3 regions of the Streptomyces sp. NBC_00683 genome follow, and region 3 is predicted to be linked to each of the others. Evidence: riboswitches for the same ligand, from Rfam matches in the RefSeq annotation. Region 3 holds a riboswitch; each other region holds the start of a gene.
What was found. Region 3 has a riboswitch for cobalamin ahead of cobN (cobaltochelatase subunit CobN). Riboswitches for the same ligand answer to the same signal wherever they lie in the genome.

Region 1 (10,458 bases), 1.1 Mb from region 3:
CGTCCCGGTAGCGCTCGTAGAAGTCCGGGTAGCGCATGGGGCGCAGCGTCAGCTCGAAGCCCGGGTCGAGCAGGTTCTTGGTGGTGTCGGAACTCATTACTGGCAGGCCTCGCAGGACTCGGGGTTTTCGAGCGAGCAGGCGATGGCGTCCGCGTCGGGCGCCGAAGCCTGCTGTACGGGAATGGGCGCGGCGGCAGCGGCCGTCCCGGATGCCGCACGGGCGATCCGGGTCGCCGGACGCGAGCGCAGGTAGTACGTCGTCTTCAGCCCCTGCTTCCAGGCGTACGCGTACATCGAGGAGAGCTTGCCGATCGTCGGCGTCTCCAGGAACAGGTTCAGCGACTGGCTCTGGTCGAGGAACGGCGTACGGGCCGCCGCCATGTCGATCAGACCGCGCTGCGGGATCTCCCACGCCGTGCGGTACAGCGCACGCACGTCCTCGGGGATCCAGGCGAAGCCCTGCACCGAGCCGCTCGCCTCGCGCAGCGCCTCCCGGGTCCGCGCGTCCCACACGCCGAGCTTCTTCAGCTCGTCCACCAGGTACGCGTTGACCTGGAGGAACTCACCGCTGAGCGTCTCGCGCTTGAAGAGGTTGGAGACCTGCGGCTCGATGCACTCGTACACACCGGCGATCGAGGCGATCGTCGCCGTCGGCGCGATGGCCAGCAGCAGCGAGTTGCGCATCCCGGTCTTCGCGACCCGGGCACGCAGCGCGTCCCAGCGCTCCGGCCAGTTCAGCTCGGTGTCGTAGTGGTCGGGGTGCAGCACACCGCGGGCCGCGCGCGTCTCGGACCAGGCGGGCAGCGGGCCCGAACGCTCCGCGAGGTCGCACGACGCCTCGTACGCGGCCAGCATGATCCGCTCGGAGATCCTCGTGGAGAGCGCGCGGGCCTCGGGCGAGTCGAAGGGCAGCCGCAGCTGGAAGAAGACGTCCTGCAGGCCCATCGCGCCCAGGCCCACCGGGCGCCAGCGGGCGTTGGACCGGCCGGCCTGCTCGGTCGGGTAGAAGTTGATGTCCACCACGCGGTCGAGGAAGGTCACGGCGGTGCGGACCGTGGCGTCCAGCCGCTCCCAGTCCATCTCCCCGCCGACGACGAACGCGCCGAGGTTGACCGAACCCAGGTTGCAGACGGCCGTCTCGCCGTCGTCGGTGACCTCGAGGATCTCCGTGCACAGGTTCGACGAGTGCACGACCCTGCCCGGCTCAGCGGTCTGGTTCGCGGTCCGGTTGGAGGCGTCCTTGAACGTCATCCAGCCCTGACCGGTCTGGGCGAGCGTCCGCATCATCCGGCCGTACAGCTCACGGGCGGGCATCGTCCTGCGGGCCAGGCCCTTGGCCTCCGCCGCACGGTATGCGGCATCGAACTCGTCGCCCCACAGGTCGACCAGCTCGGGGGTGTCGGCCGGGGAGAACAGCGACCACTCGGTGTCCGCGTCGACGCGCCGCATGAACTCGTCGGGGATCCAGTGCGCCAGATTCAGGTTGTGCGTGCGTCGCTGGTCCTCGCCCGTGTTGTCGCGCAGTTCCAGGAACTCCTCGATGTCCGCGTGCCAGGTCTCCAGGTAGACGGCGGCGGCACCCTTGCGGCGGCCCCCCTGGTTGACCGCGGCGACCGAGGCGTCGAGCGTCTTCAGGAACGGCACGATGCCGTTGGAGTGCCCGTTGGTGCCACGGATCAGCGAACCCCGGGCGCGGATGCGGGAGTACGAGAGGCCGATGCCCCCCGCGTGCTTGGACAGCCGCGCCACCTGGTGGTAGCGGTCGTAGATCGAGTCGAGCTCGTCCAGCGGGGAGTCCAGCAGATAGCAGGAGGACATCTGCGGGTGCCGGGTGCCGGAGTTGAACAGGGTGGGCGAGGAAGGGAGGTAGTCGAGCCGGCTCATCAGCCCGTACAGCGAGGCGACTTCGTCCAGGGCGCGCTCGGAGGTGTCCTCGGCGAGGCCGGCGGCCACCCGGAGCATGAAGTGCTGAGGGGTCTCGATGACCTGGCGGGTGAGCGGATGGCGCAGCAGGTAGCGGCTGAACAGCGTCCGCAGCCCGAAGTAGCCGAAGCGGTCGTCGGCCCCGTCGGCGACAGCCTGCCCGGCCAGCGCGTCGAGGGCGTCCGCGTGCAGCGTGACGAACTCGGCCGTACGGTCCGCGATCAGGCCCTCGCGGTGGCCGACGGCGACCGAGGCGGAGAAGGAGACGGCGCCCTGGCCGGCGGCCTCGTCGGCGATGGTGCGGGTGAGGAGCCGTGCGGCGAGCCGGGAGTAGGCGGGGTCCTCGGAGATCAGACCCGCGGCGGCCTCGGTGGCCAGCGAGCGCAGCTCGGCCTCGTCCGACCGGGCGTTGCGGCCGCGCAGCGCGGCGGCGGCGACCCGTCCGGGGTCGGTGTCGGGCAGATCGACGGTGAGGTCGGTCAGGGTCCGCAGCAGTGCGGTCCCGGGCCCGTCGGGCGTGGCGTGCGTGGACTCGGCTGAATCGACCGCTGAAACCGGATCGGCTGGCGCGATGGTCACTGGGACTATCCCTCGCTCGGCTCGGGGCCGGCGGGAGCGGGGGCAGCCGGGCAGGGCGATGCCCGGGTCGGGGCAGCACTGCTCACGGCGTCCACCGGCCCTCCGCGAGGCCCGGACGTCTGGCGTCCGGTTCGGTCGAGCCGGACGCGCTGTCGGCAGGTCTTCGGACTCCCGGGTGCGCAGAAGCACACCGATCACACCGTTGCGGGACAGTTCCGGATTCGCACCGGATTCCCCTGCGGAGACAGCGAGCACGAGCATACATGTGGGGGCCGCCGGACAGTGCAGCCCCCACATGTTGTGTCGCGCTCGATCAGAGGTCCAGACGGAATGTCAGGAGCGAGATGTGCTCGACGGGCTTCCAGTCCCGGTCCGGAGTCCGTACGAAGCCCAGGCGCCGGTAGATCCGATGGGCGCCGAGCATGGCCTGCTGCGTCGACAGGACGAGACCGGAGACGCCCTCCGTGGCCCGTGCCCGGTCGATACAGGCCCGCACGAGCGCCTCGCCCGCCCCGCGCCCACGGGCTTCGCGGGAGACGGCCAGCATCCGGAATTCGGCCTCGTCCGCCCGGGCGATGTCCGCCCACGGGCTGCCGGGTGCCGCGTAGGTCACGCCGCCGAGCAGCGTGCCGTCACCGCCCACCGCGACCAGCACCTCCGCCTCGGCGGCCCGGCGCCCGACCGCGCGCAGCTCGGCCAGATAGGGGTCGTCGGCGCCGAAGTCCAGCAACTCGTCCGCGAGATACGCCTCGGCGGTGATGCCGGCCAGTGCCTCGTGCTCCTGGGGGCCGACGGGCCTGATCGAGATGTCCATGGGCGGGAGTCTGCCGCAGGCGGAGGCGAGGGTCGAACTCCTTTGCGGCGGGACGGGAACGGAGCGGGCCGCCGCGCCCCCGTGGGGGACGTGGCGGCCCGCTGCGGAACCAGGCTCTCGCCGGGACGGGGTCAGTGACCGCCGCCCGGGGCGCCCACGGTGGCCGGCGGGAGTTCCACCTTGACACCCGGGTCGCCCGCGTCCGCCGTGTAGTCGGACGGGGAGGTCTCGTCGATCCCGGCCGGTGCCTTCAGCGCGTTCAGGACGAAGGTCAGCACGATCACCACGACGACGTTCAGCACGAACGCGGTCAGACCGATGTAGCCGATCTCCCCGATGCCGGGGATCTCCTTCGAGGACCCGCCGAAGTGCTTCTGGGTCGGGCTGGCGACGCCGTACGCGGCGACCGTGCCGTAGATCATGCCGACCGCCCAGCCCGCGATCAGGGCCCAGCGGTGGAACCACCGGGTGAACAGGCCGCCCACCAGGGCCGGCATCGTCTGGAGGATCCAGATCCCGCCGAGCAGCTGGAAGTTGATCGCGACCGTCTTGTCCATGGTGAGGACGAAGGCGAGCGCACCGACCTTGACCAGGAGCGAGACCAGCTTGGAGACCCTGGTCTCCTCGGCCGGGGTCGCGTCGGGCTTGATGAAGTCCTTGTAGATGTTGCGGGTGAAGAGGTTCGCCGCGGCGATCGACATGATCGCCGCGGGCACCAGTGCGCCGATCCCTATCGCGGCGAAGGCCACACCGGCGAACCAGTCGGGGAACATGTTCTCGAACAGCTGCGGAATGGCCAGCTGGCCGTTGTCCACCTTCACTCCGGCGGCGATCGCCATGAAGCCGAGCAGGGCCAGCAGACCGAGCATCAGCGAATACAGCGGCAGGATCGTGGTGTTGCGCCGGATCACGTCACGGCTGCGGCTGGAGAGCGTCGCCGTGATGGAGTGCGGGTACATGAAGAGCGCCAGCGCCGAACCGAGTGCCAGCGTGGCGTATCCCCACTGGCCCATCTCGCCCGGGACGAGGCCGGCGACGGGCTTCCCCGCAGCTTCGTTCTTGGTCGAGAACGCCTCGCCCGCCTTGGCGAAGATGTCGTCGAATCCGCCGAGCTTGATGGGGATGTAGATGATGGCCACCGCGATGACCAGATAGATCAGACCGTCCTTGACGAAAGCGATCAGCGCGGGCGCGCGGAGCCCCGAGGAGTAGGTGTACGCGGCGAGTACGGCGAACGCGATCAGCAGCGGCAGGTCCTTGATGAACCAGTGCGTGGTCTCACCGCCGCCGACGCCCATGACGTCCAGCACGGCCTGGATGCCGACGAGCTGGAGGGCGATGTACGGCATCGTGGCGAGGATGCCGGTGACGGCGACCGCCAGCGACAGCCCCTTCGAGCCGAAGCGTCCGCGGACGAAGTCCGAGGTGGTCACGTAGCCGTGCTTGTGCGAGACCGACCAGAGCCGCGGCAGGAAGGTGAAGATCAGCGGGTAGACGAGGATCGTGTACGGGACGGCGAAGAAGCCGGCCGCGCCCGCCGCGTAGATCGCCGCGGGGACCGCGACGAAGGTGTACGCCGTATAGAGGTCACCGCCGAGCAGGAACCAGGTGACCCAGGTGCCGAACGACCGTCCGCCCAGGCCCCATTCGTCGAGGCTCGCCTCGTTCTCGGCCTTGCGCCAGCGCGAGGCCATGAATCCGATGACCGTGACGGCCAGGAAGAAGAAGATGAATACGGCGAGTGCGACGCCGTTCACGCCGTCCTTCATGCTGACGCACCTCCCTTGCGGGAGCGCTGGTCACGCTGCCACAGCTTGTACGCGACCATCGTGAGAGCGGTCGAGATGAGCACCCAGAGCATCTGGTACCAGTAGAAGAACGGGATGCCGATAAAGGTCGGATCGACCTTCGCGTACGAACCCACCCAGAGCATCGCCACGAACGGCGCGATAAGACAGAGGGCGATAATCACCCTTGTGGGTGTCACTGTTGGTCGTTTCACGACCGTATCTTCCGGCATGTGGCGACTCCGTCCCCTCGCTGATCACCGATTGCAATGCGCACGAAATCTAGGCGAGGGTTCCGGCCACCGTCACCCCCCGTCCGCATTGCGGTCCTGCAACGGTCCTGCGTCGCCCGAAATGACTGATCCCCCTGCGCCGGCAGGGGGATCAGTCATATCGGTATTCCGGGGCTTTTCTCAGTCGGTGGGCCGCTTCAGACGGGCCACGAACTTGTACCGGTCGCCGCGGTACACCGAGCGGACCCACTCCACCGGCTCGCCGTCCCCGTCGATCGAATGCCGGGACAGCATGAGCATCGGCAGGCCGACGTCCGTACCGAGCAGTCCCGCCTCGCGCGGGGTGGCGAGAGAGGTCTCGATGGTCTCCTCGGCCTCGGCGAGCCGGACGTCGTAGACCTCCGCCAGCGCCGTGTAGAGAGAGGTGTACTTCACCAGCGAACGGCGCAGCGCGGGAAAGCGTTTGGCCGAAAGGTGGGTGGTCTCGATGGCCATGGGCTCACCGCTCGCGAGCCGGAGCCGTTCGATGCGCAGGACCCGTCCGCCCGCCGTGATGTCGAGCAGCCCGGCGAGCGTGTCGTCCGCTGTGACGTAACCGATGTCCAGCAGTTGGGACGTGGGCTCCAGACCCTGGGCGCGCATGTCCTCGGTGTACGAGGTGAGCTGCAGCGCCTGGGACACCTTCGGCTTCGCGACGAACGTGCCCTTGCCCTGGATGCGCTCCAGCCGGCCCTCGACGACCAGTTCCTGCAGGGCCTGGCGCACGGTGGTGCGCGAGGTGTCGAACTCGGCCGCCAGGGTCCGTTCGGGCGGCACCGGCGTGCCGGGCGGCAAGGTGTCGGTCATGTCGAGGAGATGGCGCTTGAGCCGGTAATACTTCGGGACGCGCGCCGTTCGCGTACCCGCGCCGGTCTCGCTCGTACTGCTGGCCCCGTCGGCACCCATGGCCCGCCTTCCCGACTGCTGCGTTGCTGCCGTCACCGGCTCCTCCGTCTGTCGCGGCTCACATGGTGGCACGGTCCGGTCACGGGTCGTCGCCCTCCCTTAGATGTCGGTCCTATAACGGACGCGAGTGCACTTCTTATACACCCTTGACACCCCTAAAGGTCTAGGCCAAGCTCCCGGTACTGGTCTAAACCATTAAAGACCAGGTCCCAGACCCACAGGCAGTACTGGTCGTACATTTCCGCGGTGGGCGGGGGGTTGCTGGTATCCCTGAGGAGGGTGTGGCATGAAGCGCAAGCTCATAGCGGCAGTAGGCGTCGCAGCGATGATGACCGGTATCGCGGCGTGTGGTGGGGACAGTGGCGACAACGCTTCGAAGGACCCGAAGGACCGTACCGAGAGCCTGACGGTCTGGCTCATGGTCGACGCGCAGAGCACCTGGCCGGAGCTGGTCAAGGATGTCAACGCCCAGTTCAAGGCGAAGTATCCCAAGGTCAAGGTCAACGTCCAGTACCAGCAGTGGGCGGACAAGGCCAAGAAGCTCGACACCGCCCTCGGTGGCGACAAGTTCCCGGATGTCGTCGAGCTCGGCAACACCGAGACGATGCAGTACATCCTGAACGGCGCACTCGCCGAGATCGACCCCAAGAAGTACGACAACTCGGACACCTGGATCAAGGGTCTGAAGGACACCTGCACCTTTGAGGGCAAGCAGTTCTGCGTGCCTTACTACGCCGGCGCCCGTGTCGCCATTTACAACAAGGACATGCTCAAGAAGGGCACCGGCAGCGACGTGCTGCCGCAGACCGAGGACGAGCTGTTCACGGCCCTGGACAAGGTGCAGGCCGAGTACGGCAAGAAGGACAAGCGCTTCTCGTCCCTCTACCTGCCGGGCCGTTACTGGTACGCGGCCGCCTCCTACGTCGCGGCGTACGGCGGCTCCATCGCCGAGTACGACGAGGGTGCGAAGGAGTGGAAGGGCAACCTTTCCTCCGCCGAGTCCCAGAAGGGCATCGAGCACTTCATCAACCTGGTCAAGAAGTACAACAAGGCCGACCAGACGAAGGACGAGCAGGACCACGCCAACGTCATGGCCAACGAGAAGGCGGCCCTGCTGTACGGCAACGGCTGGGAGGCCGGGTCCGTCGTCGACGGTGCGAACAACGGCAACCCGAAGCTCAAGGACAAGATCGGGACGGCCGGCATGCCCGGCCCGAACGGCAAGGCGCTCCCGTCCTTCATCGGTGGTTCCGACCTCGCGGTGACCTCGAAGTCGAAGGTCACCGACCTGGGCCAGGAGTGGATCTCCCTCTTCACCAGTGAGAAGTCGCAGGAGGTGCTCGCCTCCAAGAACATCCTCCCGAACAACGAGAAGCAGCTCGAGCCGCTGAAGGCCAAGCCGGAGACCGCCGCCGTCGCCAACGCGGTGCCGGACGCCTGGTTCACGCCGATCGCGCCGGGCTGGACCTCGATCGAGAAGGAGGAGGTCCTGGAGAACATGCTCCTGGAGATCCTCAAGGGAGCCTCGGTCGCCGACGCCGCCAAGAAGGCCGACGGCAAGATCAACGAGCTGATCAACAAGTAGTCCCTGAGCCTTCGGCTCTCCAGGCGGGGGCCCGCGACACCGGGTCCCCGCCCCCTTTCTTTCTTAGGTAGAGAACGCCGTGATTTCCGGGTGCGCACCCCCGGAATCCCGATGGAAGGTCAGCCACGTGACTGCTGCCGACACCCAGGCCGCCGGTCCACCGGTATCCGTACCGAGTGCCCCGGAGGAGATCGGGACCTCACCCTCCAAGCAGGATGCTGCCGGGCCGCGCCCGAAGAAGCGGCGGAAGAAGGGCGAGCTCCTCCCCTACTTCCTGATCCTGCCGGCGATCCTGGCGATCGCCGCCGTCTACGTCTACCCGCTGATCAAGACCGTGATCATGTCCTTCCAGGACCTGGGGCGCGCGGCTCTGTGGGGCAACGGCGAGACGCCGTGGGTCGGCTTCGAGCAGTTCACCAACATCCTCGGGGACCCCGAGTTCTGGTCGGTCACCGGCCGGACCGTCGTCTTCATGACCATCTGTGTCGTCCTGACCATGGGCATCGGCCTGCTGATCGCCCTGATGATGCTGCGCCTGTCCACCTGGGTGCGGCTCGTCCTGACGGTGGCACTGATCGCCGCCTGGTCCATGCCGCTGATGGTCGCCGCGTCCGTCTTCCGCTGGCTCGCCGACTCGGACTACGGCCTCATCAACACGCTGCTCGCCGACCTCACCGGCGACGAGGGCTGGCTCGGCCACAACTGGTTCCTCGACCCCTGGCAGGGCTTCGGCATCATCACGCTGCTGGTCGTCTGGGGCGCCATCCCGTTCGTCGTCATCACGATGTACGCGGCCCTCACCCAGGTCCCCAAGGAGCTGGAGGAGGCGGCAGCTCTCGACGGAGCCTCCGCGTTCGGTGTCTACCGCTTCGTGACGTGGCCCGTCATCAGGCCGGTCTTCACGATGGTCGCCACCCTGTCGGTCATCTGGGACTTCAACGTCTTCGGCCAGATCTGGCTGCTGCGCGGCAACAAGCCGGAGCCGGACTACGAGACCCTCGGCCTCTACTCCTTCTCCAAGGCGTTCGAGTCCACCTCCTTCAGCCAGGGCAGTGCGATCGCTCTGATCACCGTCCTGATGCTCTCCGGTGTCGCCGTGTACTACCTGCGCCAGCTGATCAAGACGGGAGAGGTCGAATGAGCACCTCCGCACCCTCGAACGCTCCTGCCCAGGTCCTGCGGCCCGACCGCAAGAAGAACCGCCTCGGCTACAACATCCTGGCGCTGGTCACAGCCGGCCTCATGGCCTTCCCGGTCTACTGGCTGATCGTCAGCTCCCTGCGCCCCAACCACGAGATCCGGTCGTACGACCAGACCCTGTGGCCCTCCTCCCTCACCTTCGACAACTTCGCGCGCGCGGTGAAGCAGGACAACTTCGCCACCGCGATCCAGTCGAGCCTGATCGTCTCGGTCACCGCCGTGCTCGGAGGCATGATCATCGCGACGCTCGCCGCGCTCGCCATCGGACGCTTCCGCTTCTTCGGGCGGAAGGCGCTGATGATGATCATGATCCTGGTCCAGATGCTGCCGCCGACCGCGATGCTGATCCCGATCTACCTGCAGCTCAACGCCCTGGGCGGCATCGACGAGTACTGGGGACTCATCGTCGTCTACCTGGTGTCCACGCTGCCGTTCGCGACCATCATGATCCGCGGCTTCGTGATCAACATCCCGGTGGAGCTCGAGGAGTCGGCGATGGTGGACGGCTGTACCCGCATGGGGGCCTTCCGCCGGGTCATCTTCCCGCTGCTGGCCCCGGGGCTCGCGGCCGCGTCCATCTTCGCGCTGGTCAACGCGTGGAACGAGTACCTCTTCGCGTACATCCTGATCAACGACAACTCCAAGTACACGCTCAACGTGTGGCTGATGACCTTCACCACCGAACGGGGCACGGACTACGGCGCGCTGATGGCGGCCTCCACGCTCATCTCCATCCCGGTGGTCATCTTCTTCATGATCATTCAGGGGAAGATGGCCACGGGGCTCACGTCCGGCGCAGTGAAGGGATAACGCGCGCGATGACCACCCTCGTATCCACCACGGACACCGTCACGCGCGATGCCCTCGCCGTGCTGCAGCCCGGGTTCACCGGCACCACCGCCCCCGACTGGCTGCGGCGCAGGGTCGGCGAAGGCCTGGCCTCCGTCGGCCTGTTCGGCCGGAACATCGAATCGCCCGAACAGCTTGCCGCGCTCACCGCGCAGCTGCGGGCCGAGCGGGACGACGTACTCGTCGCGATCGACGAGGAGGGCGGCGACGTCACCCGCCTCGAGGTCCGCAACGGCTCGTCCTTCCCCGGCAACAACGCCCTCGGCTTCGTCGACGACGTGGACCTGACCCGGGCCGTTGCCCGGGAGCTCGGGCGCCGGCTGGCCGAGTGCGGCGTCAACCTCAACTGGGCGCCGTCCGCGGACGTCAACTCCAATCCCAGCAATCCGGTCATCGGCGTCCGGTCCTTCGGCGCCGACACCGCCCTGGTCGCCCGGCACACCGCGGCGTACGTCGAGGGCCTCCAGGCCGCCGGCGTGGCCGCCTGCACCAAGCACTTCCCCGGGCACGGCGACACGGCGGTCGACTCGCACCACGCGATGC
Region 2 (10,458 bases), 2.4 Mb from region 3:
GGTGGGCGGCAGCACGACCTCGGCGTCCTTGCCGCGGAACGTCACCAGGCCCACCTTGTCGCGCCGCTGGTAGGCGTCCAGCAGCAGCGACATCACGGCACCCTTCACGGCGCTCATCCGCTGCCGGGCCGCCATCGACCCCGAGGCGTCCACCACGAAGAGCACCAGGTTCCCCTCGCGCCCCTCCCGCGTCGCCTGCCGCAGATCGTCACGCCGTACGACGAGCCCCCGGCCGGACCGCCCCCGCGCCCGCTGATGCGGCGCCGCCGCCTGCACGGTCGCCGCGAGGTGCAGCTTCGTCAGCGCCCCCTGGGGCCGCAGCGCCCCCGTCGTCCGCCCGTGCTCGGTACGCGCCCGGGACCGCCGCCCGGCCGCGCCCTCGCCGAGACCGGGCACGCTGAGCATCTTCGTGCGGAACGGCTCCGAGGCACGTACCGGCTGCTGCTCCCCGCCGCCGGCCGGCGCGGGCGCGTCGGGACGGCCGGTTCCGGGGCCGCTCTCCTCCCCGGGACCGCTCTCCGTGCCCGGACCGCTCTCCGTGCCGGGACCGCCCTCCGCGTCGGGACCGCCGCCCTGAGGGGGCAGCCCGCCGCCACCCGGCCCGTCGGGATCCGGATCGTCGTCGCCCCCGTCCGCGTCGTCGGCCGCGTCCCTGAGGGTGTCGTCCAGCTTGTCCTCGTCCAGCCCGGGCGCGTCGAAGGGGTTGCGCCGCCGCCGGTGGGGGAGCGCCAGGAGCGCGGCCTGCCGCACGTCCTCGGCGGTGACCTCGTCGCGCCCCGCCCACGCGGCAAGCGCCGTAGCGGTGCGGGCCATGACGATGTCGGCACGCATCCCGTCCACCTCGAAGGCCGCGCACGTCGCCGCGATCTGCCGCAACACGCCGTCCCCGAGCACCACTTCGGGCAACAGGACACGCGCGGCGGCGATCCGTGCCCGCAACGCGCCCTCCTCCTGCGCCCACCGGGCGGCGAACCCGTCCGGATCGTCGTCGTACGCGAGCCGCCGCCGTACGACCTCGACCCGCTGGTCGGTGTCGCGGGAGGCGGCCACCTCGACGGTCAGCCCGAAGCGGTCCAGCAACTGCGGGCGCAGCTCGCCCTCTTCGGGGTTCATCGTCCCGACCAGCAGGAACCGCGCCGCATGCCGTACGGAGACGCCTTCGCGCTCGACGTACGAGGCACCCATGGCCGCCGCGTCGAGCAGCAGGTCCACCAGGTGGTCATGGAGCAGATTGACCTCGTCCACGTACAGGATCCCGCGGTGCGCATCGGCGAGGAGCCCCGGTTCGAAGGCCTTCACCCCCTCCGAGAGCGCCCGCTCGATGTCCAGCGCACCCACGAGCCGGTCCTCGGACGCGCCGACGGGCAGCTCCACTGTCCGCGCCGCACGCGACACGCCGGTCCCTGCCTCGTGCGGACCGTCGGGACACGCCGGGTCTGGCGCGACCGGATCGCAGGAGAACCGGCACCCGGAGACCACGGACACCTCAGGCATGAGCGCAGCGAGCGCCCGCACGGCGGTGGACTTGGCGGTGCCCTTCTCGCCCCGGACGAGGACGCCGCCGACGGCCGGACTGACGGCGTTCAGCAACAGCCCGAGCCGCAGATCGTCCTGTCCGACGATGGCGGTGAAGGGATACGGGGTACTCACGGTGCCTCCTCTGTCACATGCACAACTGGTCCAGCCACATCAGGCGTTCGCTCCGCGTCCGGGGCGAGGCCCCGGCCCGGGGAAGGGACGGAAGCCCCCGCCCCCCGCGGCGCCCCCGGCGGCACGAACGGCAGCGCCGCCGGCGCCCCCTCCTCGATCAGCCGCCACAGCGCATCCGTGTCCGCGTGCTCCTCGATCAGATCCCCCAGCCGGTCCAGCTGTTCCTCCCGCAGCTCCGAGAAGCTCGTGTCCGGAGCCGCCACGAACCGCCGCCCGGCCGCCCGCGCCACCTCCGCCAGGAACCGGCGCCTGAACGCATCGCTCTCCAGCGACCCGTGCCAGTGCGTCCCCCACACGGCGCCCACCCGGCACCCGTCCAGGAACGGTTCGCCGCCGCGCACCTCGGCGACCCCGTGATGGATCTCGTATCCCTCCACGGGCTCTCCGAGCGCCGACCCGACAGGCCGGCCCAGTACCTTCTCCCGGCCGAACCGGATCCGCACCGGCAGCAGCCCCAGCCCGTCGACCAGCCCCGCCCGCGACTCCACCTCGTCCTCGATCGACTCACCGAGCACCTGGAACCCGCCGCAGATCCCGAGCACCGGAAGCCCCTCGGCTGCCCGCCGCAGCAGCGCGTCGGCCAGTCCCCGCTCGCGCAGCCACGCCAGCGCCTTCACCGTGCCGCGCGTACCGGGCACGATCACCAGGTCCGCGTCGGCCAGCTCCTCGGCCCGGTCCACGAACCGGACCACCACACCCGGTTCGGCCGCCAGCGCGTCCACATCGGTGAAGTTCGACATCAGCGGCACGGCGCACACCGCGACCCTCAGGACGTCCTGCCCGTGCGGCGGCGCGACGACCGACTCCCGGACGGCGCCGCGCATCGACACCCGCAGCCCGTCCTCCTCGTCGATACCGAGGCCGTGGGCGAACGGCAGCACCCCGTACGTACGGCGCCCGGTGAGCTCGAACAGCATGTCCAGGCCGGGCTCCAGCAGCGACACATCGCCGCGGAACTTGTTGACGAGGTACCCGGCGACCAGTGACTGGTCCTCGGCGCCCAGCAGCGCCGTCGTACCGAAGAACGAAGCGAACACCCCGCCGCGGTCGATGTCCCCGACGACCAGCACCGGGAAGCGGGCGGCACGCGCGATGCCCATGTTCACGATGTCCGTGCGCCGCAGATTGATCTCGGCCGGACTGCCCGCCCCCTCGCAGATCACGGCGTCATACGTGCCCCGGAGCTGCTCCAGGCAGTCCACGACCGTCCCCAGCAGCGATTCCTGGCGCCCGCCGTGGTAGCCGCGCGCGCTCATCTCGCCGACCGGCTTCCCCATCAGGACGACCTGACTGGAGCGGTCACCGCCGGGCTTGAGCAGCACCGGATTCATGAGCACGCTCGGCTCCACGCGGGCGGCCTGCGCCTGCATCGCCTGGGCGCGGCCGATCTCCGCACCCTCGCGGGTGACGAACGAGTTCAGCGACATGTTCTGCGCCTTGAACGGCGCGACCTTCACCCCCCGGCGCACCAGCCACCGGCAGATTCCCGCCGTGACGACGCTCTTGCCCGCGTCCGAGGTCGTTCCCGCGACCAGCAGCCCGCCGCCCTGTCCGCCGCTCATGCCCGGCCCCTCCTTCCCGAGGCCAGCCGCGCGGCCGCACACACGCCGAGGGCCAGCACACTCACCCGGCGCGACAGCCGCACCGCGCGTTCGATATCCGCCACCCGCACGTCCCGGCCGCTCTCCCCGTTGAGCACGGGCCGGTGCTCGACCCGCCCGCCGTACGCGAGGGTCCCGCCGAGGCGCACGCCGAGCGCACCCGCGAACGAGGCCTCCACCGGGCCCGCGTTGGGGCTCGGGTGCTTTCCCGCGTCGGCCCGCCAGGTCCGTACGGCCTCGCGCGGACGGCCGCCGGCGGCCACGGCGAGCACGGCGGTGAGGCGGGCACCGGGCCAGCCGGCGAGGTCGTCGAGGCGGGCCGATGCCCAGCCGTAGCGCCGGTGGCGCGGCGACCTGTGGCCGACCATGGCGTCGAGGGTGTTGACGGCCCGGAACGCGACCAGGCCGGGGACACCGCCGATGGCGCCCCACACCAGAGCGCCGACGACGGCGTCGGAGGTGTTCTCGGCGACCGACTCCACCACCGCGCGGGCGATCTGCGGTCCGTCGAGGGACTCGGGGTCACGGCCGCAGAGGTGCGGCAGCCGCTCCCGGGCCACCTCGATGTCACCGGCGGCGAGCGCACCGCCGATGGCGCGGGCCTCGCGGCCCAGCGACGTACCCCCGATGACGGACCAGGTGGCGGCGGCGGTCAGCGCCACGGCCGCGGCGGGACGGTTCCGTACGGCACGGGCGGCCAGTGCGGCGGCGCCCGCGGCGCCCCCGGCGCAGACCAGCGCGTGCAGGGCGCCCCAGCCGCGGTGATCGCGCCACAGCCGGCTCTCGACGCCTGCCGCGGCCTGCCCGAAGGCGGCCACGGGGTGGCCCCGCCGGGGGTCACCGAGCAGCAGGTCGCCGATCAGGCCGGCGGTGGCGCCGTACGCGAAGATGCGGTCGGCTCGCACGGTTCAGCCGGCCGTCGCGCCTCGAAGGACCTTCGGAGCGGGTGACACAGGGACCGACGCACGGCAGCCAGGCATGGCAGATGTCCTTAACTCAGGGTCCGCGCCCTGGTTCGACGTGACCGGCGACGAGAGTCTCCTGGCTTCCGGATCCGCAGTTCCCCCGGCCTTCCAGTCCGTGTCGGACCGTGACTTCCGTGTGGGGGCCTGCTCCCCGGTGACAGTGGCGGGACCGCGCCGGATTCGCACCGGCTTCCTCTCCTGTCGCCGTAAATGGCACCGGCAGTCCACCACGCCCCGTGAAGGCCCGTCAACCTGCCGTTGACCTGCGGGAGTGCAGTGTGCGCAGACGCACATCGGGCCGGACACACACGTGGTGTGTCCGGCCCGATGCGAGGAGACGGCGGCGCAGCGCCGGGGTGGTCAGACGACGATCAGATAGATCCCGTAGGCGACCGCCGCCGCGCACAGCCCGAAGCAGGCGTACGCGCCGGTGCGTGCCAGCGTGAGAGATCCGCCGGACTGCACCGCCGAGGCCTGCTTGGAGAGGCCGATGATGCCGAGAGTGAAGAGGCCGACCAGTGCGACGGTGACCACGAGGCTGACACCGAAGACGGAGGCGAGAGCTGCCCAGTCGATGTTCATACGGATCTGTCCTTACACCGTGGCCGGTCGGGCCGGGTCGGCCGGGGATCCGGCCGTCGGGGCCGGGGCCGGGATGGTGGTCTTGAGGTCCGGGACGCCGGAGCCGACGGGCGGCGGGCTGACGGCCGCGATGGCGGTGGTGACGACGCCCGCGGGCTCGGCGTCCGTCGCGTTGACGTTGGTGTGGTCGACCGGCTTGCGGCGCGACAGCAGCCAGATGGCACCGGAGCCCGCGACGAGGAGCACGGCGACCACGCCGACACCCCAGGGGCCCTGTTTGGTGAGGAACTCCGCGCCCGCACCGACCAGACCGGCGGCCGGCAGGGTCAGGCCCCAGGCGATGAACATGCGGGTGGCGGTGGACCAGCGGACCACGCCCCCCTTGCGTCCCAGACCGGCGCCCATCACGGCACCGGAGCAGGACTGGGTGGTGGAGAGGGAGAAGCCGAGGTGCGAGGAGGCCAGGATGACCGTGGCCGCACTGGTCTGGGCGGCGAAGCCCTGCGGCGGCTTGAGCTCGGTGAGGCCGCTGCCCATGGTGCGGATGATGCGCCAGCCGCCGAGGTAGGTGCCCATCGCGATGGCGATACCGGCGGAGGCGATGACCCAGACCGGCGGGTTGGAGCCGGGGGCGAGCACGCCACCGGTGACCAGGGCCAGGGTGATGATGCCCATCGTCTTCTGGGCGTCGTTGGTGCCGTGGGCGAGCGAGACGAGACCCGCCGAGGCGATCTGTCCGGCCCGGTAGCCCTTGGCGGTCGACTTCAGCTGCGCCTCGTCGGTGATCTTCCGGTTGAGGCGGTACGTCAGCTTCGTGGCCAGCAGTGCGGCCAGACCGGCGACGAGGGGTGCCGCGATCGCGGGCAGGAGGACCTTCGTCACGACGGTGCCGCCGTTGATCGAGGACCAGCCTGCCGACATCACCGCGGCGCCGATGAGGCCGCCGAAGAGTGCGTGGGAGGAACTGGAGGGCAGGCCGACCAGCCAGGTCAGCAGATTCCACAGGATGGCGCCGACGAGCGCCGCGAAGATGACCTCGGTTCTGAGGCCGTTCTCATTGATGATCCCGCCGGAGATCGTCTTGGCGACCTCCACCGACAGGAACGCGCCGACGAGGTTGAGAACGGCGGACATGGCCACCGCTGTCTTGGGCTTGAGGGCGCCGGTCGAGATGGTGGTGGCCATCGCGTTGGCGGTGTCGTGGAAACCGTTCGTGAAATCGAACACGAGAGCTGTCACGATCACGATCGCGAGCAGCAGCGTGATGTGTTCCATTTACCCAGGCAATCGTTCGACGTCAGTGGCTGTAGGAACGTAAGCAACCTGGGTGAACGGAAGATGAACTGGGCAGGGCGGTGCGGTGACTCCAAGCGCGAACAGCCATTCCGCTTGTGTGCGTCGGGGGCGGCCGCGCCGGCCCGCGGCGGTGCGGGAACCGGCCTTCGCCGGGTTCCGGCGCACCTCCGGTCTGCCGCATTTGCCCCATTGGGGAGACGTCGGTCACGTACTCCGCGACGGCTTCGCCCGACAGGCCCCGGCGGGCCTCCGCCAACCCGGCGTGATCCGAACGCGAGACCCTAGGATCGCCGCATGAACGATCAGGACCGGGACGCGATCGAGCGGGCATGGGGCGGCGTCGTCGCGACGGCCCGCAGGACGGCCGCGGACGGACTGGTCGTCGGCACCTCGGGCAACGTGTCGGCGCGGGCCGGCGGAATCGTCCTGGTCACCCCCAGCGGAGTGCCCTACGACCGGCTGGGCCCCGGGGACGCGGTCGGCGTCGACCTCGAAGGGCGCCAGGTCCTCGGGACCATGACCCCGACCAGCGAGCTCCCCCTCCACCTCGCCGTCTACAGCAACAGCGACGCCGCCGCCGTCGTGCACACGCACGCGGTCCACGCCACGGCCGTCTCCACCCTCGTCGAAGAGGTCCCGCTGGTGCACTACGCCGCCGCCATGCTCGGCGGCCCCGTCCGCACCGCCGCCTACGCCCGGTACGGGACGCGGGAGCTTGCCGGGAACATGCTCACCGCCCTGCGCGACCGCAGCGGCTGCCTGCTGCAGAACCACGGAACGGTCACCTACGGGGACACCCTCGACGAGGCGTACGACCGCACCGCCCAGCTCGAATGGATGTGCAGGCTCTGGCTCACCGCGAGCTCCGTGCCCGGCCGCCACCCGTCACTGCTCTCCCGCGCCCAGCTGAGCGACGTACAGGACGCCCTGAAGGGGTACGGCCAGCCCGGCTGAGCCCGGGGCCGGCACCGGACGGCCCCGTCCCACTGGCAGCCTGCGCCGAGGCCCAGGACACTGGAGCCGTGCGCCCGGCAACAGCGACGGCAGCAGCCGTCTCCACGATCCTCGGCGTCGGAGCGGCAGCGGTCGCGGCCGGCCGGTACGCCAGCGACGCCGCCCTCGGGGCCCCGTCGCCACGCCCCTTCCCCGGAGACCGCAGACTCACCGTGCACGCCACGGCGCCCGGGCAGGTCACTCTGACCCGCTCCTTCGCCGCGCTGCGGCCCGGCACGTACGGACTGGTGGGCCGCGACGTCCACGCGATCGTCGGCCCGGTCGTCGAGCAGGCGCCGCACGACTCCGCCGACACCGTCGTGCGCACGCTGGAACGCGTCACCCGGGGCAGCCTCGAACCGGGCGCCAAGGTCCGCCTCACCCCCGTGCTCCACAGCGGCGACCCGCTCGGCGCACTCGGCCTCGCGTACAAGGAGGTCGAGGTGCCCGGCGAGCTGGGCGCCCTGCCCGCCTGGTTCCTCCCCGGCGCCCGCGACACCTGGGTGATCACCGTGCACGGCCTCGGCACCACCCGCGAACACCCCCTGAACGTGACGGGATTCCTGCAGGAGCAGCAGTTCCCGGTGCTCGACATCGCCTACCGCGGCGACGCCGGCGCACCCCGCTCGCCGGACGGGCTCGGCCACCTCGGGGAGTCCGAGTGGCGCGACCTCGACGCGGCCATCCGCCACGCCGTGCGCTACGGGGCCGAGCGCGTCGTCATGCACGGCTGGTCCACCGGCGCCACCATGGCCCTGCACGCCGCCGTCAACTCCGCACTCCGCGACCGCATCAGCGGTCTCGTCCTGGACTCCCCGGTCCTGGACTGGAAGGTCACCTTCCGTGCCCTGGCCGTCGCCCACGGCATCCCCGCCGCACTCCTGCCCCTCGCCGTCCGGGCCGCCCAGGGCCAGACCGGACTGCGCGGCGCCCCGCTCCTGGACACCTCCGTGCCGACCGCCCTGCACGCCCCCACGCTGATCTTCCACGGCCCCGACGACACCCTCGCGCCCTGGCAGCCGTCCCGGGAACTGGCCGCACTGCGTCCCGACCTGGTCACTCTGCACCCCGTGACGCAGGCTCCGCATGCGGCGATGTGGAATGCCGGTCCGGCACGCTACGAAGAGGCCCTCAGGCGCTTCCTCACGCCCCTGATGTGAGCTGATGGGGTGGATCGGCCCGGTTGGTGACCGGGACCGAAACCTTCCCGTAGCCATGGGATCCGGCTTCCGTTTGGGCTTTCGGGCCGTCAGAGGCAAGACTGCTCCCGTGACGTCCCGTACCCCGCGCGACTCCAGGCTGCGACTTGTCCGCCCGCGACCCCTTGCCACCGCCCGCAAGGCCGTGACCACCCGGCGCACCAGGCCGGCCCCCCGCCCACCCGAGGGCACACCTCCTCCTGCGGAACTGGCACGCCAGGCCAGGGCCGTGCTCGCCCACGCCGTCCGTATCGCCCACTGGGCCGCCGACGGCGCGAGCCCGGGGGCGGCCCCGCTCGCCACCCAGGCCCTGGAACGGGCCGCGGCGGCGCTGGAACTGTCGCCCGCCCAGATACAGACCGGCTGGGACCGGGCCAGGCTGGCCGGGCTGATCGAACTCCACGGCGACACCGCGCGACCCGGCTGGAGGCTGCGCGCCTGGGACCGGGACGACTCCGCCGTGCTCCGCGGCTGGGTGGCGCTCTTCGACGCCTGGTCGCTCGTCCACGCCGCACCCGAAGGCATCGAGGCCACCGCGGTCGCCGAAGCCGTCGAGGCGGTGCCCCAGGTGCTCTCGCTCCTGCAGCTCTCCGCCGGCCCCGTCACCGTGCCCGCCCTCCTCGACCTCCTCGGCCAGCGCGTCGCGGAACTCCACGAGGAGCGGTGCGAGGTGCCGTACGGGCCGCCGCAGCAGTCCGCCCCCGGCAGCCCCGCGACCGGGCAGCCCGAGGACCTGAACGCGCTCCTGCTCGACTGGGCCCTCGAAGGCCTCGCCGCCGTCGGAGCGCTGACGCTCGGAGCCGGACATGCCACGCTCACCCCTCTCGGCAACTGGGCGGTCTGGGTCAAGCTCGAACAGATCTGCGTCGCCGCCCAGAGCCCGGCCGGGAACATCGAGCAGTCCGCCGCCGACATGCTGCTCGGCTGCGCCCGGCTCACCCCCGGGCCCGCCCGCGTCGAATACCGGGCCTGGCTCGCCGCCCGGACCGTCGGCAGCGCGGTGACCGAACTGCTCGCCGTCGCCCGCGGCGAGGACGCCCTGCTGCGCGGTCTCGCCTTCGAGGCGCTGCGTGTCGTCGGTGCTCCCGCGGAGCCCGTGGTGCGCACCGTCGTCAGCGAACCGCCGCTGCGTCCGTACGCCCTGCTCTGGCTCGCCGAGTACGAGGGTGCCGACCCGGACGACGCCCAGGACGTCCTCAGCCGCGAGGAAGCCACCTGGCTCTGGATCGACACCGCCGCGGCGGTCGCGGATCACGGCGAGACCGGACTGCTGGTCCGCCATCTCGACTCCGCCGTCCAGGGCACTGTCCCGGCCCTGCTCGACGAGGTCCGTGCGGTCGGACACCCGCGCACCGTGCAGGTGCTGGTCGCCCTGGCCGCCGCCCACCCCGACCCGGCCCTCGCCAAGGCCGTACGCCGGGCGGCCTTCCAGGTGCACACCGGCGGCGCCTGAGCGCGGAGCGCGAAACCCCGGGGGAGGCGGTCAGCCCGCCGACCCCGGGGCGTACGTCCCGAAGCTCCAGACGTTGCCCTCCGCGTCCCGCGCCATGTAGTCACGCGAGCCGTAGTCCTGGTCGGTGGGCGGCATCAGGATCTCCACGCCGTGCTCCACGGCCCGCGCGTGGTGCTCGTCCACCTCGTCCACGACGACGTACACCCCCGCAGGTCCCGCCCCCGCCATCGCCTTGGCGAACACGCCCTCGCCCCCCTTGGAGCCGAGCATCACCCTGCCGTTGCCGCAGGACAGCTCGGCGTGCAGGACGCTGCCGTCCTTCCCCTCGTACACCGCATCCTCCGTGAAACCCAGGGCCTGGGTCAGCGTTCTGATCGCGGCCTTCGCGTCGTCGTACAGAACCGTCGGGTAGATCGTCGGTACACCGCCCGCGCCTGCCATCGCGCTCACCTTCTTCCAGCCGTTCCCACCGGTTTGCTGTGATCTGCGTCTCAGTCTTCCACCGGGCACCGACAGTGCGCGCCGTAGGGGCGGCGGTTCAGCGGAAGGTGTTGCAGCGGCTCGGGTCCCCGGTACGGAACCCGGTGGTGAACCACTGCCGGCGCTGCTCCGACGAGCCGTGCGTCCACGACTCCGGGTTCACGCTCCCCTGGAACCTC
Region 3 (10,458 bases):
CTCCTCGGTGAGCCACTCCTGGTCGTGGCCGCCGGCCTCGATCAGCGCGTAGATCAGCTCGTCGCCGTCGCCGGAGACCAGGCCCGGGATGTCCTCCTCGGGCCCGAAGTCGTAGCCCTCGGCCCGGAGCCTGCGCAACAGGGCGACGGCGCTGGCGGGGGTGTCGAGGCCGACCGCGTTGCCGATGCGGGAGTGCTTGGTCGGGTACGCGGACAGGACGAGGGCGATCCGCTTCTCGGCGGCCGGGATGTGGCGGAGCCGGGCGTGCCGTACGGCGATTCCGGCGACGCGTGCCGCACGCTCGGCGTCGGCGACGTACGCGGGCAGGCCGTCCTCGTCGATCTCCTTGAAGGAGAACGGCACCGTGATCAGGCGCCCGTCGAACTCCGGCACCGCGATCTGGGTGGCGGCGTCCAGCGGGGAGACGCCCTCGTCGTTCTCCTCCCAGGCCGCACGGGGGCTGGTGAGGCAGAGCGCCTGGAGCACCGGTACGTCGAGGCCGGTGAGGGCGCCCGCGTCCCAGGACTCGTCGTCGCCGCCCGCGGACGCGGTGGCCGGCTTGGTGCCGCCCGCTGCGAGGACGGTCGTCACGATGGCGTCGGCGGCCCGGAGTTCGTCGATGAGTTCGGGCTCGGGCGTACGGAGCGAGGCGACGTACAGCGGGAGGGCGCGGGCTCCCGCGTCCTCCACCGCGGCGCAGAGCGCTTCGATGAACGCCGTGTTCCCGCTCATGTGGTGGGCGCGGTAGTAGAGCACCGCGATGGTGGGCCCGGTGACGCCCTCACGGGCCGTCCGCTCCAGCGGGCCCCAGGCGGGGGCGGGGGCGGGCGGCTCGAAACCGTGGCCGGTGAGCAGCACCGTGTCGGACAGGAAGCGGGCCAGCTGCTCCAGGTTGGCGGGGCCGCCGTGCGCGAGGTAGGCGTGCGCCTCGGCGGCGATGCCGATGGGGACGGTGGACGCGGCCATCAGCTGGGCGTCGGGGGCCTGTTCACCGGTCAGCACGACGACGGGGCGGCCGGTCGCCAGCACCTGGTCGAGGCCGTCCTGCCAGGCCCGTACGCCGCCGAGGAGGCGTACGACGACGAGGTCCGTGCCGTCCAGCAGCTCCGGGAGTTCCTCGAGGGAGAGCCGGGAGGGGTTGGCGTAGCGGTAGTTGACCGGGCCCGCGGACGCGCGGGCGCTGAGCAGGTCGGTGTCGGACGTCGACAGGAGCAGGATCATGCGGCGTCAGCCCTTCCTCGGGGTGTCCACGCCCCGGGCGGTGTCGGACGGCAGGAGTTCCTGACTCGCCCGGTCGTGGACCGGGCTCACAGTGGCGGGACCGCGCCGGAATCTCACCGGGCTTCCTCCCATGTCGCCGTCTGGCGATGGCGGGCCGAACGGACCGCCGCTAGGCATAGTAGGCGGCCAGGGGCCCGGCGTGAGGAGATGCCCCTGGACGGGACTTGTCCCGGCCGCCCGACGGCCGGTTCCCGCCCTGCGGCGGACGCGGCCGGGGACAGCAGCCCGGACCCTGGACCGCTCGCGGTTCCGGCTCCGGCCCGATGGGTGTCCTGCAGGTCACAGTCACCGTAGGACTGTGCTGCGGTCACGGTCGGTATGCTCGCCGCCATGCCCCCATCCGCCGTCCCGCCCCGGTCTCCGGGCGGTGATGCCTGCCCCGGAACACTGCGTCTGCACCGGGCGGACGACGGTGCGCTGGCACGGGTCCGGCTGCCCGGCGGAGTGCTGACCGTTGCACGGGCGAACGCCCTCGGGGAGGCCGCGGCCCGCCTGGGAGACGGTGAGTTGCATCTCACCTCGCGCGGCAATGTGCAGCTGCGCGGGCTCGCCCCTGACTGCGGTGCGGAGTTGGCCGGACTGCTGGGCAGGGCCGGGCTGCTGCCCTCCGAACGCCACGAGCGGATACGCAACGTCGTCGCTTCCCCCCTCGCCGGGCTCGACGGCCTCGGAGCCGCGGAAGTCGGACCGTGGCTGTCCGCACTGGACCGTCTGCTGTGCGGGAGCGACCGTGCGACCGCGCTCTCCGGCCGCTTCCTGTTCGCACTCGACGACGGCCGCGGTGACGTCGACGCCCTCGGCGCCGACCTCACCCTGCTGGCCCGTGCCGACGGCGACGCGATGCTGCGCATCGGGGACACCGACGCCGTCCTGCGCGTCCCGGCCGCCGAAGCGCCCCGCGCCGCGCTCCTGGCCGCCGAAGCGTTTCTGGACGCCGCCCCGGACACCGGTGCCTGGCGGGTGAAGGACCTGCCGGGCGGCTCCGCCGCACTGGCCGACGACGTCGTACGGCGGTTGCGGCAGACCGGTACCGCCGTGTCTGAGGACCGCCACCCCCGTCCTCACGCATCCGTCCCGCCTGTCCTCGGCCGCGTACACGGCGGCCGCCGCGATGTCGCGCTGTCCGTCGGCGTACCGCTGGGGCGCCTGGACCCGAATCAGTGGCGGCTCCTGGCCGGCGCCGGCGAACTGCGGCTCACCCCGTGGCGCGGGGTCGTCGTCACCGGCGTCTCACCGGATCACGCGGACGAACTGCTCGCCGCCCTCTCGGAGGCCGGTCTGATCACCGGGCCCGGCTCGCCGTGGGCCGGTGTCGGGGCGTGCATCGGACGGCCCGGCTGCGCGAAGTCCCTGGCCGACGTGCGGGCCGAAGCGGGGGCCGCCGTCGGACCCGTGGGAAGGCTGCCTGTGTACTGGTCCGGGTGCGAACGCCGGTGCGGCCATCCGCACGGGGAGTGGATCGACGTGGTCGCCACCCCGGACGGACACCGGATCTCCCATGTGACGGGGGACCGGTCGGACGCCACGGCGACGGTCCGGGACAACCCTGCCGCGCTGGCCGCCGCGGTGGCGGCGGCGCGAGGCTCTCGCACCTGACCGTGCATCACCTGTTCACCTGTGTCTGGCCGCCGGCCACAAACCCGATGAAGAAAGCGACAGCACTGTGCATCAGTACGAGAAGGACGGACCGGCGATCTACCGCCAGTCCTTCGCCACCATCCGCGCGGAGGCGGATCTGGCAGGGCTGCCCGCCGATGTGAGCCAGGTCGCCGTCCGCATGATCCATGCCTGCGGCATGGTCGACCTCGTACGCGACCTCGCCTTCTCGCCGGACGCCGTGGCCGACGCCCGCGCGGCGCTGCGGTCCGGTGCGCCCATCCTGTGCGACGTGGCCATGGTCGCCAGCGGGGTCACCCGCAAGCGGCTGCCGGCGGACAACGACGTGGTGTGCACCCTGTCCGACCCGGCCGTTCCGGGACTGGCCGCGAAGCTCGGCACCACCCGCAGCGCCGCCGCGCTGGAACTGTGGCGCGACCGCATGGGAGGGGCTGTCGTCGCCGTCGGCAACGCGCCCACCGCCCTCTTCCGGCTCCTGGAGATGATCGAGGAGGGCGCCCCGCGCCCCGCAGCCGTCATCGGGGTCCCGGTCGGCTTCATCGGCGCCGCCGAGTCCAAGGACGCGCTGGCCGCCCACCCGTCCCGCCTCGAGCACCTGATCGTGCGCGGCCGGCGCGGCGGCAGCGCCATGGCGGCGGCGGCCATCAACGCGATCGCCAGCGAGGAAGAGTGAGCGTGAGCGAGCACAAGAAGACCGGACGGCTGTACGGGGTCGGGCTCGGGCCCGGCGACCCGTCCCTGATGACCGTGCGCGCCGTGCAGGTCATCGGCGAGGCCGATGTCGTGGCGTACCACTCCGCCCGGCACGGCCGGTCCATCGCCCGTTCCATCGCGGCGCAGCACATCCGCGCCGACCACATCGAAGAGGCGCTGGTCTACCCCGTCACGACGGAGACCACCGACCACCCCGGCGGCTACCGGGGCGCGCTGGACGAGTTCTACACCGAGGCCGCGGCCCGCCTCGCGGTCCATCTCGACGCGGGGCGCACCGTCGCCGTGCTCGCCGAGGGCGACCCGCTGTTCTACGGCTCGTACCAGCACATGCACAAGCGGCTCGCGGACCGTTACACCACCGAGGTCATCCCGGGCGTCACCTCGGTCAGCGCCGCCGCCGCCCGTCTCGGCACTCCGCTCGTCGAGGGCGAGGAGGTGCTGACGATCCTGCCGGGCACGCTGCCGGAGGAGGAGCTGACGGCACGTCTGGCGGCCACCGACTCAGCGGTGGTGATGAAACTGGGCCGCACGTTTCCTGCCGTGCGCCGTGCGTTCGAGGCGTCCGGGAGGCTCGCCGAGGCGCGTTACGTCGAGCGCGCCACCATGGCCGGGGAGCGCACCGGTGATCTGGCCGACACCGACGCCGACTCGGTGCCGTACTTCGCGGTCGCGGTGCTGCCGAGCCGGATCGACGCACCCCGCCCCGAACGCGCCGCCGGATCCGGCGAGGTCGTCGTGGTGGGCACCGGGCCGGCCGGCCCGCTGTGGCTGACGCCCGAGACCCGCGGGGCGCTGGCCGCCGCCGACGACGTCGTCGGCTACACGACGTACCTGGACCGGGTGCCCGTACGTCCCGGGCAGCAGCGGCACGGCTCCGACAACAAGGTCGAGTCGGAACGCGCGGAGTTCGCCCTGGACCTGGCTCGGCGCGGGCGGCGGGTGGCCGTCGTGTCGGGCGGTGACCCGGGGGTCTTCGCCATGGCGACGGCCGTGCTGGAAGTGGCGTCGCAGGACGCGTACACGGACATAGCGGTACGAGTGCTGCCCGGCGTGACCGCGGCCAATGCCGCCGCCGCCCGCGCGGGTGCTCCGCTGGGCCACGACTACGCCACCATCTCGCTCTCGGACCGGCTCAAGCCCTGGGAGGTCATCGCCGAGCGGCTGCGCGCGGCGGCCACGGCCGATCTGGTGATGGCGCTGTACAACCCCGGTTCACGCAGCCGTACCTGGCAGGTCGGCAAGGCCCGCGACCTGCTGCTGGAGCACCGCTCCCCGGACACGCCGGTCGTGCTCGGGCGCGACGTCGGCGGCCCGGCGGAGAGTGTGCGCACGGTGCGGCTCGCCGATCTGGATCCGGCCGAGGTCGACATGCGGACGATCCTGATCGTGGGGTCCTCGCAGACCCGGTGGGTGCGGAGGGGGGACGGCCGGCAGATCGTCTGGACGCCGCGCCGCTACCCGGAGGACTGAACGCCCGCGGCGGGGTCCGGGGGCGCCGGGCCGCTGCCCGTCCGCTGTCGGACCCCCGTGCCACGATGGCGGACATGAGCGCTCCCGAACGCCCCATGCCCCCTTTGGACGCCGATGAGCGGACCTCCCTGGAGAGCTGGCTCGACTTCTACCGCACCACACTCGCCCGGAAGTGCGACGGCCTGACGGAGGGGCAGCTCCGCGAAGCGGCTGCGGAACCTTCGCCGATCACCCTGCTCGGGCTCGTCCAGCACCTCGCGGAGGTCGAGCGGAACTGGTTCCGCCGGGTCCTGGCCCAGGAGGACGCCCCGCCGATCTTCACCCCCGGTGCCGACCCCGAGGCCACCGACGGCGGTTTCGACCTGGCCGGCGGAGCGACGTACGAGCAGGCGCTGCCGATCTGGCAGGCCGAGATCGGCCGGGCGCGGGCGAACTGCGCCACCCGCGCACTCGATGACACCAGCCCCTTCATGGGCGGGCAGGTCACCCTGCGCTGGATCTACACGCACATGGTCGGCGAGTACGCCCGCCACTGCGGCCACGCCGACCTCGTACGCGAACGGATCGACGGCCGTACGGGCGTCTGAGCCGCCTAGACGCTGCGCGGGAGCGCCTGCCCCGTCTCCGGGAGCACCTGCCCCGCAAGGTCGCGCAGCCAGCTGACGGCCTCCCCGGGGGTCCCGGCCACCGGGACTCCCTCCGGTACCGGGGGCCTGCGGACCACGACCACCGGGATGCCCGCCTCGCGGGCGGCCGTGAGCTTGGGGGCGGTCGCCTCGCCGCCGCTGTCCTTCGTCACGAGGACGTCGATGCGATGGCTGCGGATCAGCTCCCGCTCCCCCTCCAGCGTGAACGGCCCCCGGTCCAGCAGCGTCTCCATCCGCGCCGGGTGCGGCACATCGGGAGCGTCCACCGAACGCATCAGGAACCACAGCTCGTCCAGACCCGCGAAGGCGGCGAGGCCCATCCGGCCCGTCGTGAGGAAGACCCGCCTGCCAAGTCCCGGGAGAAGCCCGGCCGCCTCCGCCAGCGAGCCGGCCGCATGCCACCGGTCGCCCTCCGAGGGCACCCAGCCGGGCCGGCGCAGAGCCAGCAGGGGAACATGGACTGTGGCGGCGGCCTCGGCCGCGTTGAAACTGATCTTCCCGGCGAAAGGATGGGTGGCGTCGATGACCGCATCCACTCGGTGCGCCCGGAGCCATGCGGCCATGCCGTCGGCTCCGCCGAACCCACCGATGCGCACCTCGCCGGGCGGAAGCTTCGGACGGCCGACGCGCCCCGCGAGCGAGCTGGTCACCCGGGCCCCGGCGGGCAGTCCGTCCGCGGCCACCAGGGACTCCGCGAGCAGGCGGGCCTCAGTCGTGCCGCCGAGGACGAGTACGTGCAGAGCCATCGGATCGGTCCATCCATGAGCAGTGAGGCGCAGGGCGGGCGCACCGCCCAACTCAAGCACACCGGTCTGCGGCCCGGATGGACGACCGGCGCCTGTGCGACCGCCGCGGCCACGGCCGCGTACACCGCGCTGCTGACCGGCGAGTTCCCCGATCCCGTGACCATCACCCTGCCCCGGGGGCAGACCCCGGCCTTCGCGCTCGCGGTGGAGGAGCTCGGCGACGGCAGTGCCATGGCCGGAGTGGTCAAGGACGCGGGCGACGACCCGGACGTGACGCACGGCGCGACGGTGAGGGCCACCGTGCGGCAGCTCCCTCCGGGGTCCGGAGTGGTCTTCCGGGCCGGGCCCGGCGTGGGGACGGTGACGCTCCCGGGGCTGCCGCTCGACGTCGGTGAGCCCGCGATCAACCCCGTGCCCCGCCAGATGATGCGGGACCACGTGGCGCGGGTGGCGTCCGACCACGGGGGCACCGGCGACGTGGAGATCACGGTCTCGGTGGACGACGGCGAAGAGATCGCACGTTTCACGTGGAACATTCGCCTGGGCATCCTGGGCGGCCTCTCGATCCTGGGCACGACGGGCGTCGTGGTGCCGTACTCCTGCTCGGCCTGGATCGACTCGATCCGCCGCGGGGTGGACGTCGCCCGGGCGGCCGGGCACACCCATGTGGCGGGGTGCACGGGCTCGACCTCGGAGAAGACGGTGGTGACCGAGTACGGGCTGCCGGAGATCGCCCTCCTGGACATGGGGGACTTCGCGGGGGCGGTACTGAAGTACGTGCGCCGGCATCCGGTGGAGCGGCTGACGGTCTGCGGCGGGTTCGCCAAGCTGTCCAAGCTCGCCGCGGGCCATCTGGACCTGCACTCGGGCCGCTCCCAGGTCGACAAGATCTTCCTGGCCGGGCTGGCACGGCAGGGCGGCGCGAGCGAGGCGCTGGCGGCCGAGATCGAGGTCGCCAACACCGGCCTGGCCGCGCTGCAGCTCTGCGCGGCGGCCGGTGTGCCGCTGGGCGACCTGGTGGCCGTGGCCGCCCGGGACCAGGCGCTGTCCGTGCTGCGGGGAGCGCCCGTGGCGGTGGACGTGATCTGCATCGACCGGGCGGGGACGGTGGTGGGGCGGAGCGAGGTGCGGTGACCGGGAGCCGTGAGCCCCCAGCACCCGCCGTACAGGCCCGGGTCAGCAGGTGTGGCGGTCCCGGGCAGGGGAGTAGAGGTGGCTGTCGCGGAACTGCTCCGCACCCAGCGTCCGGCCCACCATGATCACCGCGGTCCGGATCACTCCCGCCTCCTTGACCTGCTCCGCGATGGAGTCCAGTGAGCCGCGCAGGATGATCTGGTCCGGGCGCGAGGCCATGGCCACCACGGCGGCAGGGCAGTCGGCCCCGTAGTGCGGCAGCAGCTCGTCGACCACCCGGTCCACGTACCGCGCCGCGAGGTGCAGCACGATCAGCGCGCCGCTGCGGCCCAGCGTGGCCAGGTCCTCACCCTCGGGCATCGCGGTGGCGCGCTGGGCGATCCGGGTGAGGATGACGGTCTGGCCGACCGTGGGCACCGTCAACTCCCGCTTCAGCGCAGCGGCCGCCGCGGCGAAAGCGGGCACCCCGGGCACCACGTCGTACGGCACGCCCGCCTCGTCGAGCCGCCGCATCTGCTCGTTGACCGCGCTGAAGACCGAGGGGTCGCCCGAGTGCAGCCGGGCGACGTCGTGACCGTCGGCGTGGGCACGGACCAGTTCGGCGGTGATCTGGTCGATGTCCAGGTCGGCGGTGTCCACCAGCCGGGCGTCCGGCGGGCATTCGGCAAGCAGCTCGCGCGGCACCAGGCTGCCCGCGTACAGGCAGACCGGACTGGCGGCGAGAATGCGCGCGCCGCGCACCGTGATCAGGTCTGCGGCGCCGGGGCCCGCACCGATGAAGTGCACGGTCATCTGTTGTCTCCTGAAGCGTGTGTGTCGGGCGAGGCTTTGCGTACGGACCACTGCGTCACGGGCATCGCCTGGCGCCACCCGGTGAACCCGCCGACCGGCACCGCGTGGGCCACCGCGAGCCGCACCAGGTCGCCGCCGTGCACCCGGTAACGCTCGGCGAGCAGCGCCTCCGACTCCAGCGTGACCGTGTTGGCGACCAGTCGGCCGCCCGGAGGCAGCGCGTCCCAGCAGGCGTCGAGCAGGCCGGGCACCGTGAGCCCGCCGCCGATGAACACGGCGTCGGGGACGGGCAGTCCGGCCAGGGCGTCCGGCGCCCGGCCGGTGACCACGCGCAGGGCGGGAACGCCGAGCCGGTCCGCGTTGCGGGCGATGCGCCGGGCGCGCACCGGGTCGCGCTCCACGGTCACCGCACGGCAGGACGGATGGGTCCGCAGCCATTCGACGGCGATCGATCCGGAGCCGCCGCCGATGTCCCAGAGGAATTCGCCGGGCGCGGGCGCGAGCACGCCGAGCGTGGCGGCCCGTACATGGCGCTTCGTCAGCTGGCCGTCGTGCTCGTACGCCTCGTCGGGCAGACCCGGTACGGCGCCGATGCGCAGGGCGTCCGGCGTGGAGCGGCACTCGACGGCGATGACGTTGAGGGGGTCGCCCGGCTCCCGCGCCCAGGTGTCCGCGGTGCCGTCCACGCAGTCCTCGCGCTCGCCGCCGAGCTGTTCGAGCACCCGCATCCGGCTGGGCCCGAAGCCGTGTTCCCGCAACAGGGCGGCCACGGCTGCGGGAGTGGCGGCGTCCGCGCTGAGGACGAGCAGCCGGCGTCCGTCGTACAGGGCGGCGGCCAGCCGGGCCGTGGGACGGCCCACCAGGGTGACGACCTCGGTGTCCTCCAGCGGCCAGCCGAGCCGGGCGCAGGCGTAGGAGGTCGACGACGGGTGCGGCAGGACGTGCAGCGCCCCCGGGCCGAGCTCCTCGGTGAGTGCCCGGCCGATGCCGTAGAACATGGGGTCGCCGCTGGCCAGTACGGCGATCCGGTTCCCCTCGTGGGCGGCGAGCAGGCCGCGAACGGCGGGCCGCAGCGGCGACGGCCAGGGCACGCGCCGGCCCTCGCAGCCGGGCGGGAGCAGCCGCAACTGGCGCTCACCGCCGATCAGTACCTCGGCGTCCAGGAGCGCGGAGCGTGCCGTGTCCGGCAGGCCGGCCCATCCGTCGGCGCCGATGCCCACCACGCTCACGACACGCGCGTCGGACGAGAGCTTCGGGGCGGGTGGTTCGGATGGTGCGGGGGACACGGCCGTACCTCGGTGTTCGGGGGATGACGCTGCCGAACTCTACTGTCCGGTCCGGTCCGCGGCCCGGCCAGGTCGGGTGACCGGCCACCGGGATCCCCCGGGGCACCCGGGGGGCAGCCCCACCCCCAACCGGCCTGGTCACCCCATGCCGTCGGGCGCGCGGATCCACGAGTGTGGAGCACGCCAGCACGGAGCATCCCCACCCGATGATGTCGAGGCCGCCATGACCACCAGCACCCTCCCGCGCACCACAGCACCGTCCACCGCCGACGCGCCCGGCGAACGGGCCCCGAGGACCGCGCCCACGACGGCGTTCCGGCGCGGCCCGTTCGCCGCTGCCACGTACCGGGAGATCGGTTACGCGCTGACCTCGCTGCCGATCGCCATCGGTGGATTCGTCCTCTCCGTGACCTTGTTCTCGCTCGGCGCCGGGCTCTCCCTCACGGTGCTCGGCCTGCCTGTCCTCGCCGCTCTGCTCGCCGCCGCTCGCGGCCTCGGTGCCGCCGAACGGCGACGGGCGGGCGCACTGCTCGGCCTGGACGCCACGGCGCCGGCGGACATCCCCGCGGCCACGAGGCCCGGCTGGTGGGCCGGCGTCCAGGCCCGGCTGACGGACGCGGCGGGCTGGAAGGCGCTGCTCTTCCAGGTCGTCATGTTCCCGTGGCGGGTGGCGAGCTTCTGCCTGACGCTGACCTTCCTGATCACCGGATGGACGGTCGCGCTCTACCCGCTCTACGCCTGGGTCTTTCCCCGGTACGTGGGCTGGTCCGG

Region 1: it holds a riboswitch for cobalamin, as region 3 does, so the genes downstream of both, OG257_RS13310 (ribonucleoside-diphosphate reductase subunit alpha) here and cobN (cobaltochelatase subunit CobN) in region 3, are expected to answer to the same signal.
Region 2: it holds a riboswitch for cobalamin, as region 3 does, so the genes downstream of both, OG257_RS29435 (cobalamin biosynthesis protein) here and cobN (cobaltochelatase subunit CobN) in region 3, are expected to answer to the same signal.

What each region holds. Positions count from the first base shown of each region.
Region 1 is NZ_CP109013.1:3,038,339-3,048,796, reverse strand. It holds gene OG257_RS13315 (ribonucleotide-diphosphate reductase subunit beta) at 1-97, opposite strand, end outside; gene OG257_RS13310 (ribonucleoside-diphosphate reductase subunit alpha) at 97-2,502, opposite strand; cobalamin riboswitch at 2,640-2,767, opposite strand; gene OG257_RS13305 (GNAT family N-acetyltransferase) at 2,816-3,316, opposite strand; gene mctP (monocarboxylate uptake permease MctP) at 3,448-5,085, opposite strand; gene OG257_RS13295 (DUF3311 domain-containing protein) at 5,082-5,336, opposite strand; gene OG257_RS13290 (GntR family transcriptional regulator) at 5,517-6,281, opposite strand; gene OG257_RS13285 (sugar ABC transporter substrate-binding protein) at 6,568-7,866, shown strand; gene OG257_RS13280 (carbohydrate ABC transporter permease) at 7,994-9,007, shown strand; gene OG257_RS13275 (carbohydrate ABC transporter permease) at 9,004-9,876, shown strand; gene OG257_RS13270 (glycoside hydrolase family 3 protein) at 9,885-10,458, shown strand, end outside.
Region 2 is NZ_CP109013.1:6,595,892-6,606,349, forward strand. It holds gene OG257_RS29425 (putative cobaltochelatase) at 1-1,650, opposite strand, end outside; gene OG257_RS29430 (cobyric acid synthase) at 1,647-3,272, opposite strand; gene OG257_RS29435 (cobalamin biosynthesis protein) at 3,269-4,216, opposite strand; cobalamin riboswitch at 4,346-4,472, opposite strand; gene OG257_RS29440 (hypothetical protein) at 4,637-4,858, opposite strand; gene OG257_RS29445 (inorganic phosphate transporter) at 4,871-6,133, opposite strand; gene OG257_RS29450 (class II aldolase/adducin family protein) at 6,449-7,108, shown strand; gene OG257_RS29455 (alpha/beta hydrolase) at 7,177-8,307, shown strand; gene OG257_RS29460 (hypothetical protein) at 8,492-9,799, shown strand; gene OG257_RS29465 (VOC family protein) at 9,830-10,240, opposite strand; gene ypfJ (KPN_02809 family neutral zinc metallopeptidase) at 10,338-10,458, opposite strand, start outside.
Region 3 is NZ_CP109013.1:4,186,687-4,197,144, forward strand. It holds gene cobN (cobaltochelatase subunit CobN) at 1-1,221, opposite strand, end outside; cobalamin riboswitch at 1,257-1,404, opposite strand; gene OG257_RS18750 (cobalamin biosynthesis protein CobG) at 1,600-2,877, shown strand; gene OG257_RS18755 (precorrin-8X methylmutase) at 2,945-3,571, shown strand; gene cobJ (precorrin-3B C(17)-methyltransferase) at 3,568-5,082, shown strand; gene OG257_RS18765 (DinB family protein) at 5,157-5,669, shown strand; gene OG257_RS18770 (cobalt-precorrin-6A reductase) at 5,675-6,475, opposite strand; gene OG257_RS18775 (cobalt-precorrin-5B (C(1))-methyltransferase) at 6,491-7,609, shown strand; gene cobM (precorrin-4 C(11)-methyltransferase) at 7,652-8,401, opposite strand; gene cbiE (precorrin-6y C5,15-methyltransferase (decarboxylating) subunit CbiE) at 8,398-9,687, opposite strand; gene OG257_RS18790 (sensor domain-containing protein) at 9,911-10,458, shown strand, end outside.